Aridibaculum aurantiacum: one gene and its partner. The protein of the gene in region 1 binds, or shares a complex with, the protein of each later gene. Links are inferred from orthologs where the notes say so. Each region holds a gene or a part of one and is shown on either strand. Other genes may lie near its edges. The genes, in order: secA and secY.

Region 1 (7,546 bases):
GAACCGAGGTCATTATTTTTATGATATTCCTCGCTCTTTAAGGGTTTCACAGCATATTGTGAAATGGTATAAGGAGCCAGCATACGCGCAGCTACATAGCTAAAATAAACACACATACCCAGTGCTGCCAGCGTATATATGCTTTCAGAAATTTTTCCTCCTGTTTTATGTGTATTATTCAAAAGAAGCAATAGCGGGAAGAATATCACAGGTATCATAAAGTGGTAGCCAAATCTTACATCAGGTGAACCGATGAGCCAAAACAGGATACCTAAATATGCCACAGCAAAAGAAGCTATCCATTTTTTGTAAGGGTACCGCTTAAATACGACAACAGCAACAACGGGTGTTGCAAATGTTGCATATGTAAGCAGCGCATTAATTTTATTGCTGTGCCACAACTTGCCCAGCCATGTTGGGAACCACTGCATAAAAGACAGCCTGTTCACATAAACCCAATCTTCGCTTACCATACGTGGTGCATGCGATACATGCAAACGTTCAGCTTCTGCTACCTGCAGCGGCACTTTCCAATCTACGTTTACAAGATCAATAGAGGGAAAAGGAAACAAGATGTAGCCAGATAAAATGATGTTTCGCGCTATCCATGGAAGAAAAATGCAAAGGCCAATGGCTGCAACGGGTATGTAATTTTTGATGATCTCTTTATGTGCCTTTCGATAGAAGATGAATGGCAGGAACACGAATAGCATCAGCGGGATGGTGCTGATCTTGATGATGACTGAAAAGAAGGCTAACAGCAACAACACTTTCCACTCGCCGCCTTGCCAGTTTTCTTTTGTTTCTAATAATGTAAAGAAGCAATAGAGTACTAACATACTAGCCAAAGCATCAGCAGATGGCGAGGCTATATTGATAGGGAATTGCCTGAACAGTATAAACAAAAGCGGTATAAACAGCAGCCTGCTCATTCCCCGATACTGGTAGCTTTTATGGAGCATCCAGCCAAAGAAAGCAAGCACCAGCACGGGGTTTATAGGGTAAATAGATTGACCTGTGATAGCAGTGAAAGAGAAAGGTGCACTCAATACCATGAAAGCCGAATTGAAGCCAAACTGTGGGAACAGGTTAGCCAGCCCCGGCACTACTTTAAATTTTTCATTCCATAAGATTGACAGGATGTGATAGCCGGAACTATCAGTATTGTAAGGCGGAACAATAGCAAAAATGAGTATCACCAAAGCCACAGCTATGGTAACAGCCATTCGTTCTTTATGAAAAAGTACTCCAGCAATTTTATTGGCTTTTGTTTTTAAATCCACTAAAAATGGTGTTGTAAAAACAATGATTAAGGCGGCAATAGCCAATGGCACCAAAAGCAGGTAACCAGAAGGAAAGAAGAAGGAGAGAAAGTTGAGGTATATTGTTATGGTTGCAGTTCCTGTTAGCAATATCTCGAACAGCGGCGTTGAATATGGCTGCAGTTGACGTAGTGCATTGTTTACTACATAGCCAATACTCATTGCAAGAAAAAAGAATATTGAACCGGCAATGAGCAGTAGCAGCATAGATTGTATTTGGAGCAAAATAAAACAAGGATAAAACTTTCGCTTTATCCTTGTTCATTTTATTTGCCGGCAGGTCCTTTACAGGTCCTTACCATGACATTGCTTGTACTTCTTACCACTTCCACAAGGGCAAGGGTCGTTACGGCCAATCTTTGGTCCGACAACTACAGGCTGTTGTTTTACTGCAGTAGAAGGATCAAAATAATCATTCTCATTAGCTGCGTAATCCTGTCCTGCTGCATCTATTTCTTCCTTGTTTACCTGCAGCTTGCTCATGTCAGTTTTCTGCTCACGAGCCTGTTGCACCACACGCTGTTGTGGTTGCTCCTGTTCTACAGGTATACCACAGTGGCAAAGGAATGATACGATGTCTTTATTCACCTGCTCATCCATTTTCTTGAACAAGCCAAATGCTTCCATTTTATATATAACCAAAGGATCTTTCTGCTCGTAAGATGCAGTTTGTACACTTTGCTTCAGGTCGTCCATAGCGCGCAGGTGTTCTTTCCATGCATCGTCAATTAAGCCTAATGCTACACTACGTTCTACAGCCTGGTTCAGTTCAAGACCATCTGTTTGTATGGTCTTATCAAGATTTGCCAGCACCTGCATTCCACGACGGCCATCGGTAAATGGAACAACAACATTCTCAATATGCGCACCTTGGTTATTACGGATATCTCTGAAGACTGGTAACGCATTGGCTGCAACTACCTGCTTCTTCTGGTTGTAATGTTCTATGGCCTCGTTATAAAGACGGTCTACCAGTTCTCTTTCATTGCCTTTGTCCAGGTCTTCTTGCGAAATAGAGGTGTCTATACCGAAATGCATAATCACTTCCATCTTGAAGTTGTCATATTCATTGGCGCCTCTGAATCCACCAACCAGGCTTTCTGATACCTGGTAAAATGCATTGTCAATATCCAGGGCAAGACGATCTCCGAATAGGGCATGGTTACGTTTGGTATAAATAACGGTACGCTGCTTGTTCATTACATCATCATACTCCAGCAAACGCTTACGAATACCAAAGTTGTTTTCTTCCACCTTGCGCTGTGCTCTTTCAATGCTCTTGGTGATCATGCTGTGCTGTATCACTTCACCTTCTTTATAGCCAGCCATGTCCATCACCTTTGCAATACGCTCACTTCCGAACATACGCATCAGGTCATCTTCAAGCGATACAAAGAAAAGTGACGATCCCGGATCACCCTGGCGACCGGCGCGACCACGTAACTGCCTGTCTACACGACGGCTTTCGTGACGTTCGGTACCAATAATAGCCAAACCACCTACTTCTTTCACACCAGGTCCAAGCTTGATGTCAGTACCACGACCAGCCATGTTGGTAGCAATAGTAACTGCACCTGTTAAACCAGCTTCAGCTACTATCTGTGCTTCCCTGGCGTGTTGTTTTGCGTTCAATACATTGTGCGGAATACCTTTTTGCTTCAGCATACGGCTAAGCAATTCACTCACCTCTACGCTTGTTGTACCAACCAGTGTAGGACGGCCAGCGTTACGGTTTTCCTCTATGTCGTCAATTACAGCTTTGTATTTTTCGCGCTTAGTCTTGAATACTTTATCCTGCTCATCCTTACGGGTAATAGGAATATTGGTTGGAATGGTAACTACATCCAATTTGTAGATATCCCAGAATTCACCTGCTTCCGTTTCTGCAGTACCCGTCATACCAGCTAGCTTGTGGTACATACGGAAGTAGTTCTGCAGTGTAATGGTTGCATAGGTTTGTGTGGCAGCTTCAATCTTTACACTCTCTTTTGCTTCTATAGCCTGGTGCAGACCATCGCTATAACGGCGGCCTTCCAGTATACGACCTGTTTGTTCATCTACGATTTTCACAGCACCTTCCATTACCACATACTCCACGTCTTTTTCAAATAAGGTGTATGCTTTTAATAGCTGGTGAACAGTATGAATGCGATCTGCTTTTAAGCGGTAATCATTCAGTATGGCTTCTTTCTTGTGCAGTTTCTCTTCAGTGCTTAAAGAAGCATCTGTATCAACAGCATTCAATTCTATACTAATGTCAGGCAGGATAAAGAAGTTAGGATCTTCTCCACCTTTGGTGATCATCTGGATACCTTTATCGGTAAGATCTACCTGGTTGTTCTTTTCATCTATATGGAAGAAAAGTTCTTCATCAACCTTAGGCATTTCGCGCTGCTGGTCAGCCAGGTAGTAGTTTTCTGTCTTTTGAAGTTTTACACGAATTCCCGGCTCGCTCAGGAATTTAATCAAAGCACCACTTTTAGGTAAACCTCTGTATGCACGCATTAGTGCAAGGCCACCATCTTTAGGATCGTCGTTACCTTCTGAGAATTTTTTCTTCGCCTCGTTCAGGAATTGGTTGGTCACTCGTTTCTGAGCTTCTACCAGTTGCTGTACCCGAGGTTTTAGTACCTGGTACTCCTGTTCATCGCCACGAGGTATAGGTCCGCTGATGATGAGTGGTGTACGGGCGTCATCAATCAAAACGCTATCCACCTCATCCACCATGGCAAAGTGATGCTTGCGCTGCACCATTTCATTAGGTGTATGAACCATGTTGTCGCGCAGGTAGTCAAAACCAAATTCGTTGTTGGTACCATAAACAATGTCGGCCATGTAAGCGCGGCGACGATCTTCTGTATTCGGTTGGTGTTTATCTATACAATCTACTGTCAAACCTAACCATTCGAAAATGGGACCGTTCCACTCGCTATCGCGTCGTGCCAGGTAGTCATTCACCGTTACAATATGAACGCCTTCGCCTGCCAATGCATTCAGGTAAGCAGGAAGCGTAGATACAAGCGTTTTACCCTCACCGGTTGCCATTTCAGCAATTTTACCTGAGTGTAAAACAGAACCACCTATCAGCTGAACATCGTAGTGAACCATGTTCCATGTAACGGGGCTACCCGCAGCTAACCAGCTGTTGGCATAAGTTACATTTTCACCTTCTATTTTGATGTGCGACTTGCGGGTACTCAGTTCGCGGTCAAGATCAGTGGCTTTCGAAACAATCTCAGTATTAGAAGAGAAACGACGAGCTGTTTCCTTAACCACCGCGAAAGCTTCAGGTTGTATTTCCTTCAGAATTTCTTCTATCTGCTCGTCGCGCTGCTTCTTTAGTTTGTCTATCTGCTGGTAAATGCCATCCCTGCCATTGATATCTTCTGCAGGCAAGTTTTCAGCTTCATCGTGTAGAGTGCTTATTTCGGAGTCTATTCCTGTGAGGTGTTCGCGAATGCGGGTTCTGAATTCAACCGTTTTATTACGCAGTTCATCGTTGCTGAGCGACTGGTATTGCTGGAAGAAACTATTGACCTTTTCCACCACGGGAAGTAGTTGCTTTACATCTTTCTGCGACTTACTTCCGCCAAAGATTTTCGATAAGAAACCTAACATATTAGTTGGCTATTGAGTATATGTGTAATGATTAAGTTTTTGTTTTAGTCAAATTTGGTGCTACTGTTATATTATAGCCATTTTGACAGGGCGACAAAGGTAAGTAATGGTGCTGAGACGACCACAGGTGGAACAAACCTAGCTGTTAATGGATTGCTTAAGATAAGGAAGACGGTAACGAGGATACACCTGCATTTTTCCTGTCAATCATGATTTATTTTCAATTCTTTTTTCCTGCTCAACCCTTACCTTTGCAGCCGATTCTACATTAGGAGTGTTTATTTTCCAGCTGAATAATCTACGTTATGTTGCATAAGCCCCTGATGATGATGACACTTAAGTTTTACAATCATTTTATATGAGTGGTCAATTAAAAGAGGTTCGTAATCGTATAAAGAGTGTGCAAAGCACCCAGCAGATCACAAAAGCCATGAAAATGGTAAGTGCTGCCAAATTGCGTCGTGCCCAGGATGCTATTGTTCAGATGCGTCCGTATGCGCAAAAGCTACAGGAAATGCTCAGCAACATCGTGAGCAATACTGAAGGTGAAGTGGGTGGCAGCCTTGCTACTGACCGTGGTACCGAAAGAGTTCTTTTAATTGTAATCACCAGCGACCGTGGTTTGGCAGGTGGTTATAATGCCAACATCATCAAGCTGGCTAAAGAAACTATCAATACCCGCTATGCTGACCAAAACCGCAGGGGTAATGTTACCATCTGGAATATTGGTAAAAAAGGTTACGAAAGTCTTGCTAAGTCAAACTATAAGGTAAACGCAGATTTCAAAGATATTTTCCTAAACCTGAGCTTTGAATCTGTGCAAGCTGCTTCTGAAGCTGCAGTACAGGCATTCCGCGACAAACAATTTGATGTAGTAGAGCTTGTGTATAGTGAATTTAAAAATGCTGCTACACAACGTTTTGTGCTGGAGCGCTTTCTTCCTATTCCTAAAGTGGAGAGGCAAGAAGGTCTGAAAAAAGCTGATTTCATTTTTGAGCCTGCTAAAGAAGAATTGATAGCTGAGTTGATGCCTAAGATATTGAATACGCAGTTGTTCAAGGCTATACTTGATGCGCATGCCAGTGAGCATGGTGCACGTATGACAGCAATGGACAAAGCAAGTGAAAATGCTAATGAGCTGTTGAAGACACTGAAGATATCTTACAACCGTGCACGCCAGGCTGCCATCACCACCGAGCTTACTGAAATTGTAAGTGGTGCAGCAGCACTGAACGGATAAAATATATAGATGAATTTGAGAATGTGCAGATGTACCAGTTGCGTCTGCACATTTTTGTTTTAGGGCACCATGTGATACTTCAATGTCTTTAGTTCTTTTCTTTGCCTATTTTCATTTGCGTCTTTTTCAAAATCATTTCATTCTCACAATAACCAATGGAACTATCTACCATCATACCGCATATAGAAGCTTTGGTATTTGCCAGCGATAAGCCGCTTACCAGCCTCGATATTGTAGAACTTATCAATAATGCTTTTGGTTTTATGGAAGAGCGTATAACGCTTGACCAGGTAGAAAGTGCCATTGAAGGTATTCGCGAAAAATATAATGCAGAGTTTTATCCCTTTGAAGTAAGAGAAAGTGGTGGTGGCTGGCAGTTCCTGACCAAAAGGGAGTTTCATAAAACGGTTGGTCAACTGAATGGTGACAAGTTTTTAAAACGCCTTTCTAATGCTGCTCTAGAAACCCTTGCCATTATTGCTTATAAACAACCCATAACAAAGGGTGAAGTGGAAGCCATCCGTGGTGTGAACAGCGACTACAGCATTCAGAAGTTACTGGAGAAGGAATTAATCATCATCAGCGGCAGGAATGAGGACCTGCCAGGTAAGCCACTGGTTTATGCTACTTCCAAATCTTTCATGGATTATTTTGGACTGAACTCTGTTGACGACCTGCCGAAGATAAAGGAAGTACTGGCAGACCAGGCGGTGCAAGGTACCATCATCATGGAAGGAATGAAGGCGGGAGAAGTGGCCGGCCTGGAAACTGGTGAAGGAAGAAACCTGACAGTAACAGACAGCGGAGAGCTTGTAGAATACCGAATAAATAAAAGTGCAGAAGGTGAAGGTTTGGCAGCATTTAATGATGCTACTGGCACGGGAGAAGATACTGCTACAGAGGATCAACCAGGTGCAATAGAAGCAGAAGGATCTTTTAATACTTATAATGATGCAGATGAAACATCCGATGAACAAGGAGATGAAGTGGATGCAGAGCATATGCTTCCAGGCGTTTCCGACCTGTCAGATTTTTCTGATAATGATGATGTAACAGAAGGAGATGGAGAAGAAGATTTCGATACAGGAAGCGAGGAGATGTCAACATCTGAAGAAGAAGCGCCTGCAAATAATGAAGTTGATGATATGCCAGGTGTAGGCGAAACAGGTACAGCAAGTGACGATCCGAATCAGCCAGCTACTGATAATAATGAAGATGATCCGGCAAAAGAAGATTAGCCTTTTATAAACGATTGCCAACGCCAGACTATTTCTTTTACAATGTAATTTCGCGCCCTTATGTCGCAACAATTAAGTAACAAACAACTCATAGCAATAGCTGAAGAGTTTGGTACACCCGTTTACGT
Region 2 (6,494 bases), on another replicon or contig:
TGATCAAAATAGCGTTGAAGTACGATCCAAATACCAAGGTTCCTGCAATCCGCAGCCTTGAAAGAGTAAGCCGCCCGGGTTTACGCCAGTACTCTAAGCCAGCTGATTTTAGCCGTGTGAAGAATGGTTTGGGTATAGCTATCATTTCTACATCTAAAGGTGTAATGACAGATAAAGAAGCAAGAGCACAAAACGTAGGTGGCGAAGTTCTTTGCTACGTTTATTAATAAATACAGACAACCTGGAATAAGAAAATGGTTCCAGGATGTCTTTAAGAAATACGGTTGATGTGACAATCTAAGTTTGCTATACGGTAACTGAACACTGTCAACACCACATTTTCAAAATTTCAAATTTTTCAAATCAAGAATTATGTCTCGTATAGGAAAACAACCAATTACAGTTCCGGCGGGTGTTACCATCACAGTTGGTAACAACAATGAGATCACTGTAAAAGGACCTAAAGGAACTTTGACTCAACTTATTGATCGCGATATCAAAGTTGAAGTAAAAGATGGCGAAGTAAATGTTACTCGTCCTACTGACCAGATCCGTCACCGCGCTATGCACGGTTTGTACCGTTCACTGGTTTCTAACATGGTAAAAGGTGTAACAGAAGGCTTTAAGAAGCAGCTGGAACTAGTGGGTGTGGGTTATAAAGCCGCTAACACTGGTAACACTTTAGACCTAGCCCTGGGTTACTCTCACAACATCATTATGGAAGTACCTAAGGAAGTAACAGTAGCTACTGAAACTTTAAAAGGTCAAAACCCAAAAATTACTTTAGAGAGCATCGACAACCAACTATTAGGAGCAGTAGCTGCCAAAATACGTAGCCTGCGTAAGCCTGAGCCGTACAAAGGAAAAGGTGTTCGCTACTCTGATGAATTCATTCGTCGTAAAGCTGGTAAAGCTGCTGGTAAATAATTAAGTTGATAAGTTGATCGGTTGGCAAGTTGAATTGTGACCGATCAACCCATCAACTAGACAACTAATCAACTTTCGCCCCGGCAGCATCGGGGAGTAAATAAAATAACAATGGACAAATTAATAAAAAGGCAGAAGATCCGTTACCGCATTCGTAAGAAGGTAGCTGGTACTTCTACTAAGCCTCGCCTTTCTGTTTTCAGAAGCAATGCAGAAATCTATGCTCAACTGATTGATGATACTACCGGTCAAACACTGGCTGCTGCTTCATCAAGAGAAAAGGATATCGCTGCCCAAACTGCTCCTAAGATTGATAAAAGCAAAATGGTTGGAGAATCTATTGCTCGTAAAGCTTCTGCTCTTGGTATCACTACATGTGTTTTCGATAGAGGTGGTAACCTGTACCACGGTCGTGTGAAAGCTGTAGCTGATGGCGCAAGACAAGGTGGATTGCAATTTTAGATTTAATGATTGCTGATGTAGGATTTGTTTCCACCTCGGTAATCGAAAAAATATCAGACATCATAAAATCAGAAATCTCAAATAGAGACAATGTCAAAAGCAATTTTAAATAAAGTAAAAGGCGGTGACCTGGAACTAAAAGAAAAAGTAGTAGCCATTAACCGTGTGGTTAAAACCACCAAAGGCGGACGTACTTTTAGTTTCTCTGCGCTTGTAGTAGTAGGAAATGAAAAAGGTGTGGTAGGTCATGGTTTGGGTAAGGCTAAAGAAGTTCAGGAAGCTATCACCAAAGGCATCGAAGATGCTAAGAAGAACCTGATCAAAGTTCCTGTTATGCACGGAACTATACCTCACGACCAACTGGCTAAAGAAGGTGCTGCTAAAGTATTCATCAAGCCTGCTGCTCATGGTACCGGTGTAATTGCCGGAGGTAGTATGCGTGCAGTATTGGAAAGCGCGGGTGTTACCGACGTTTTGGCAAAGAGCCTTGGATCTGCTAATCCTCACAACGTGGTTAAAGCTACTTTCAAAGCTTTAGCATTGTTGAGAGAGCCTATCCAGGTTGCTAAAACAAGAACAGTTGGACTAAAGAAAGTTTTTAACGGGTAACTGCACGTTTAACGTTTTAAGTTTAAGGTTTAAAGTTGGAAACACAGAACCTTAAACGTTAGACATTAAACCTTAAACTAATTATCATGAAAAAGATTAGAATAACACAAGTAAAAAGCGTTATCGACAGACCTGAAAGAGCTAAACGTACAATCGAAGCACTTGGTTTGAAAAAGATGAACGCTTCTGTAGAAGTAGAAGCTACTCCACAGATCCTGGGTATGATCACTAAGGTTAATCACCTGGTGAAAGTAGAGGAAGTGAACTAAATCATATTCGAAAGTCAAAAGTCAAAAAATGGTACTACTGTGCCTTTTTGATTTTTGACTTTTGTCTTTTGACTTAAAATTTGCTGAAGTGACTACAACAGTACACGAGTGCGACGCAACGTATGCTGAATAGTATTACCTTCGCCCGCTACAAAAACATCCTTGTTTTTATAGATCATTTATTTATCATTAATGCGAGGGGATTGAACCCCGTAAGTAAAAATCAAACGTAAGATGAAACTACACACTCTTAGACCCGCTCAAGGCGCTACACACAAAGAAAAAAGATTAGGCCGTGGTGAGGCTTCAGGTAAAGGTGGTACTGCCACAAAAGGTAACAAAGGTGGACAAAGCCGTGCCGGTTACTCTAGTAAAATGGCTTTTGAAGGTGGCCAGATGCCAATTCAGCGTCGTGTACCTAAGCGTGGCTTTAAAAACCCACATCGCGTAGAGTACAAAGTATTGAACCTGGGCCAGATCGATCACCTGGTTGAAAAATATGGTTTTACTGAAATCACTCCAGAAAATCTTTATATCAATGGCCTGATTGGTCAAACTGATCTTATCAAGATTTTAGGTACTGGTGAATTGAAGAGCAAAGTTACTTTTAGAGTAAACGCTTTTAGCGCTAAAGCTAAAGAAGCAATTGAAGCAGCTGGTGGCAGCATTGAAATAGCACAGTAACTAATGTAATTAGCCGGACGCACTCCTAAAGTGCGTCCTTTGGCTTTAGAGAGATTAACACCTACAACTCAACTTTCAGTGAAAAAATTCATTCAGACTCTTAAAAATATCTGGACAATAGATGAGCTGCGTAGCAAGATCATTGTAACGCTAGCCCTGGTATTTGTTTACCGTCTTGGAACGCATATCGTATTGCCGGGTATGAACCCTAACCTGCTTGACCAGGCACAGGCTAATGCAGCTCAAAATGGTTTGCTTGGACTATTTGACACCTTTGCTGGTGGTGCATTCTCACAAGCTTCTATTCTTGCCCTGGGTATCATGCCTTATATATCTGCTTCCATTTTTATGCAGTTGATGACCATCCTGGTTCCGCAGCTTCAAAAGATCCAGAAAGAGGGCGACAGTGGTCGTAAAAAAATTAACCAGTGGACGCGTTACCTTACTGTTATTGTAACCGCTTTCCAGGCAAGTGCTTATGTAGCTTACCTTAATAGTCCTGGTTATGCTGAGGCTATCATTCCTGCTTATCAACCATATTTCCTTGTATCTACTATCATTACACTTACTGCAGGTACTTTGTTTGTAATGTGGCTGGGTGAAAAAATACAGGATAAAGGATTGGGTAACGGTACTTCTATCATCATCATGGTAGGTATCCTTGCACGTTTCCCTCAATCTATCATTCAAGAATTTACTGCTAAGCAAGCGCGTGGTGGTGGTGGATTGTTGATCTTCCTTATCGAGATCGCGATCCTTATCGTTATCATCATGGGTATTATCATCCTGGTACAAGGTGTACGTAAGATACCTGTTAGTTATGCTAAGCAGATAGTTGGTAATCGCCAGTTTGGAGGTGCTCGCCAGTTCCTTCCAATGAAGGTGAATATGGCGGGTGTAATGCCTATCATCTTTGCACAGGCTATCATGTTCCTTCCTACTTTGTTCTCTTTCACAGGTACAGAGTCTGGAACTACCATCGCTAAGATCTTTGGTGATCACAGCAACTTCTGGTACATGGTTGTATATGCTGTAATGGTAATTGCATTTACTTTCCTATACACTGCTTTGATCTTTAATCCTAAGCAGATGTCGGAAGACCTTAAGCGTAACAATGGTTTTATACCTGGTGTTAAGCCTGGTCAGCCAACCGCTGATTATATTGGTTCAGTAATGGATAAGATAACTTTACCAGGTGCAATTTTCCTTGCATTGGTAGGTATCCTTCCTGGCTTTGCACAAAGACTGGGTGTTACTTCTGGTTTCTCTACCTTCTTCGGTGGTACATCGCTACTGATCATGGTGGGTGTAATCCTTGATACACTACAGCAGATAGAAACACAGCTGTTGATGAGACAATACGATGGTCTTATGAACAGTGGAAGAATCCAGGGCAGGCAGCAAACTGTTACTCAGGCTTCTTATTAATTGATAACTGAGGCTGGTAGAAATATCATCCTGCTAGATAAAAACGTAAACCTGCCCAACCTTGAGGCAGGTTTATTTGTAAAATGAGTAGAATTAGAAATATGATCCATTACAAATCAAATGCAGACCTGGAGATAATGCGTGAAAGTTGCAGGGTAGTAGAGCTTGCACTTAGTGAAGTGGCCAAATTTTTAAAGCCCGGAGTTACCACCAAACAAGCAGACAAACTTGCAGAACAGGTAATCAGGGATAATAAAGGTGTTCCTTCATTTCTCAATTATCGTGGTTATCCATTTGCTTCGTGTATTTCTGTTAACGATGCAGTAGTGCATGGTTTCCCTTCTAATGATGTGTTGAAAGATGGAGATATCGTTTCTGTGGACCTGGGTGTTTTCAAAAATGGATTTCATGGTGATTATGCTTACACTTTTGCGCTAGGTGAAATAAGTGAAGAAGTGCAGCAGCTGATGCGTATAACTAAAGAAAGCTTGTATAAAGGAATTGAGAAAGCTCATCATGGAAACAGGATAGGAGATATAGCTTTTGCTATCCAGGATTATACTGAAAGGAAATATGGCTATGGTGTAGTGCGCGAACTGGTTGGTCATGGTCTTGGAAGAAGCCTGCACGAAGATCCGCAGGTGCCTAATTTTGGTAAACGCGGAACCGGTCCAAAGTTGAAAGAAGGAATGACCATTGCTATTGAGCCAATGATAAACATGGGCGTAAAAGAAGTGTATTACGATACAGATGGCTGGACCGTGAGAACCAAAGATGGTAAGCCATCAGCCCATTACGAGCACAATGTATGTGTGAAGAAAGGGAAAGCTGAGATCTTGTCTTCTTTTAAACTGATAGAAGAGGCTGAACTTGCAAACGAGAATTTAAATTCGAAATACCTACAAGCTGTACAGCAGGAATTGGTGGAACAATAAGTAATATAAGATACTTTGATATAAAAAAAGAGGCTGTTTCAAAAACAGCCTCTTTTTTATTTCGTTTTGTTCAGTATTAATTTAAACCACCAGCAGCAATCACATTTCCACCGCCAGCTGCAATTACATTACCGCCACCAGCTGCAATCACGTTGCCACCGCCTGCGGCAATTACATTTGCTCCACCTGCTGCCACTGCATTAGCTCCACCTGCTGCCACAACTCTTGCTACTTCATTAGCTACAGGGTTTGATATTGCCACCTGTGTAAGATGCCTTGAGTTAGAAGGAACATACCACCTTCCAAACCAGGAGTTTTCTTTGTGCCATACATCTACAACTGCAGCTACTAGCATATAAGGTTTTGCTTCAGATTGTTTCCAAGATCTTCTGTCATTATCAGTGGCCCAGCGGCTGCAAACATTCCAGTATACTTTTGCAATCATGTCATCCCACGCTTTTTTATTTGACCTTAAGTAAGAGGTGTGGTTGTTCATCCAATCAGTATAGTTAAAAGAAGAAGACATGCTTTGGTTTACCTGTTGGTCGCTTGGGGTGTAGCCATAAGCATGAGCAAATGCTCTTCTGATAGTTGCTCTTTTTTCGTTGGCATCAGATTGAAGGTAGCGGCTGTGGTTTGCCACCAATTGCTCCACGGTCAGGTTTTCTCTTCCCATCCAATGATTCAGTTCGCCCTGGTTTGGCTGCCTGCCAAAGGTGAGCATGTAGGAGCTGATGATCCTTTCTCTCTTTGTTTGTTCTGGGCTTTGCGCAAAAGTTGGTGCCGCCAGTGCGGAAGCAAAAAGTACTACCACCAGGAGTCTGTACATTTTTTTCATAAGTTTTTATTTTTAAAAAAGGTGCTTGATAAATAACGAATGCAATAATTCGAAAAGTATCAAGCGGAAAAAATAATCAATTTGTATTAGTGCCCCGTGCTACACGCATGGTAACTACATTTGAAAAATGAAAGCATCAGCAACATTGGTAGTAATAGGAGGGGGCGCAGCTGGATTTTTTTGCGCAGTGAATGCTGCTCGCATGAATAATAAATTGAAAGTAATCATACTGGAGAAAACGTCGAAACTGCTTTCTAAAGTAAAGGTAAGCGGCGGCGGAAGATGCAATGTTACCCATGCATGCTTTGAAATTTCAAACCTGGTAAAGCGGTACCCCCGCGG

What was found.
Region 2: the proteins of secA (region 1) and secY are in contact, whole or in part, in a crystal structure (PDB 3DIN), measured with the Thermotoga maritima proteins. The link is inferred for Aridibaculum aurantiacum from one-to-one orthologs. Residues at the interface, in WP_004082002.1 of Thermotoga maritima: Glu261, Ala262, Arg263, Lys300, Ala301, Arg302, Thr303, Ile304, Ile305, Leu323, Tyr324, Asp325, Pro326, Val329, Ser330, Tyr333, Ile336, Lys340, Phe345, Val349, Glu363, Phe364, Tyr374, Ser375, Gly376, Gly377, Glu393, Ile395, Thr482, Ser483; in WP_004081795.1 of Thermotoga maritima: Glu108, Gly109, Glu110, Glu111, Ala236, Glu237, Arg238, Arg239, Ile240, Thr241, Ile242, Gln243, Tyr244, Ala245, Arg246, Arg247, Val248, Thr249, Gly250, Arg251, Arg252, Val253, Tyr254, Gly256, Ala257, Ser258, Thr259, Tyr260, Leu261, Pro262.

Annotation. Positions count from the first base shown.
Region 1 is NZ_JAFEWC010000001.1:726,515-734,060, forward strand. Bases 1,408-5,300 are described here. They hold secA (preprotein translocase subunit SecA), read right to left. Parts: upstream 4,941-5,300; coding sequence 1,608-4,940; downstream 1,408-1,607. Other genes in these bases: J4N22_RS03155 (LIC_10190 family membrane protein), read right to left, coding at 1,408-1,529; atpG (ATP synthase F1 subunit gamma), read left to right, coding at 5,299-5,300. Outside these bases: more of J4N22_RS03155, read right to left, coding at 1-1,407; more of atpG, read left to right, coding at 5,301-6,180; SMC-Scp complex subunit ScpB, read left to right, coding at 6,336-7,418; lysA (diaminopimelate decarboxylase), read left to right, coding at 7,479-7,546. UniProt on the Escherichia coli protein: Required for protein export, interacts with the SecYEG preprotein conducting channel.
Region 2 is NZ_JAFEWC010000003.1:615,489-621,982, forward strand. The notes cover bases 2,364-5,204. They hold secY (preprotein translocase subunit SecY), read left to right. Parts: upstream 2,364-3,029; coding sequence 3,030-4,379; downstream 4,380-5,204. Other genes in these bases: rplO (50S ribosomal protein L15), read left to right, coding at 2,502-2,951; map (type I methionyl aminopeptidase), read left to right, coding at 4,481-5,204. Also shown: rpsH (30S ribosomal protein S8), read left to right, coding at 1-227; rplF (50S ribosomal protein L6), read left to right, coding at 373-927; rplR (50S ribosomal protein L18), read left to right, coding at 1,039-1,389; rpsE (30S ribosomal protein S5), read left to right, coding at 1,480-1,998; rpmD (50S ribosomal protein L30), read left to right, coding at 2,085-2,267; more of map, read left to right, coding at 5,205-5,314; J4N22_RS16255 (hypothetical protein), read right to left, coding at 5,391-6,152; J4N22_RS16260 (BaiN/RdsA family NAD(P)/FAD-dependent oxidoreductase), read left to right, coding at 6,280-6,494. UniProt on the Escherichia coli protein: The central subunit of the protein translocation channel SecYEG. Consists of two halves formed by TMs 1-5 and 6-10.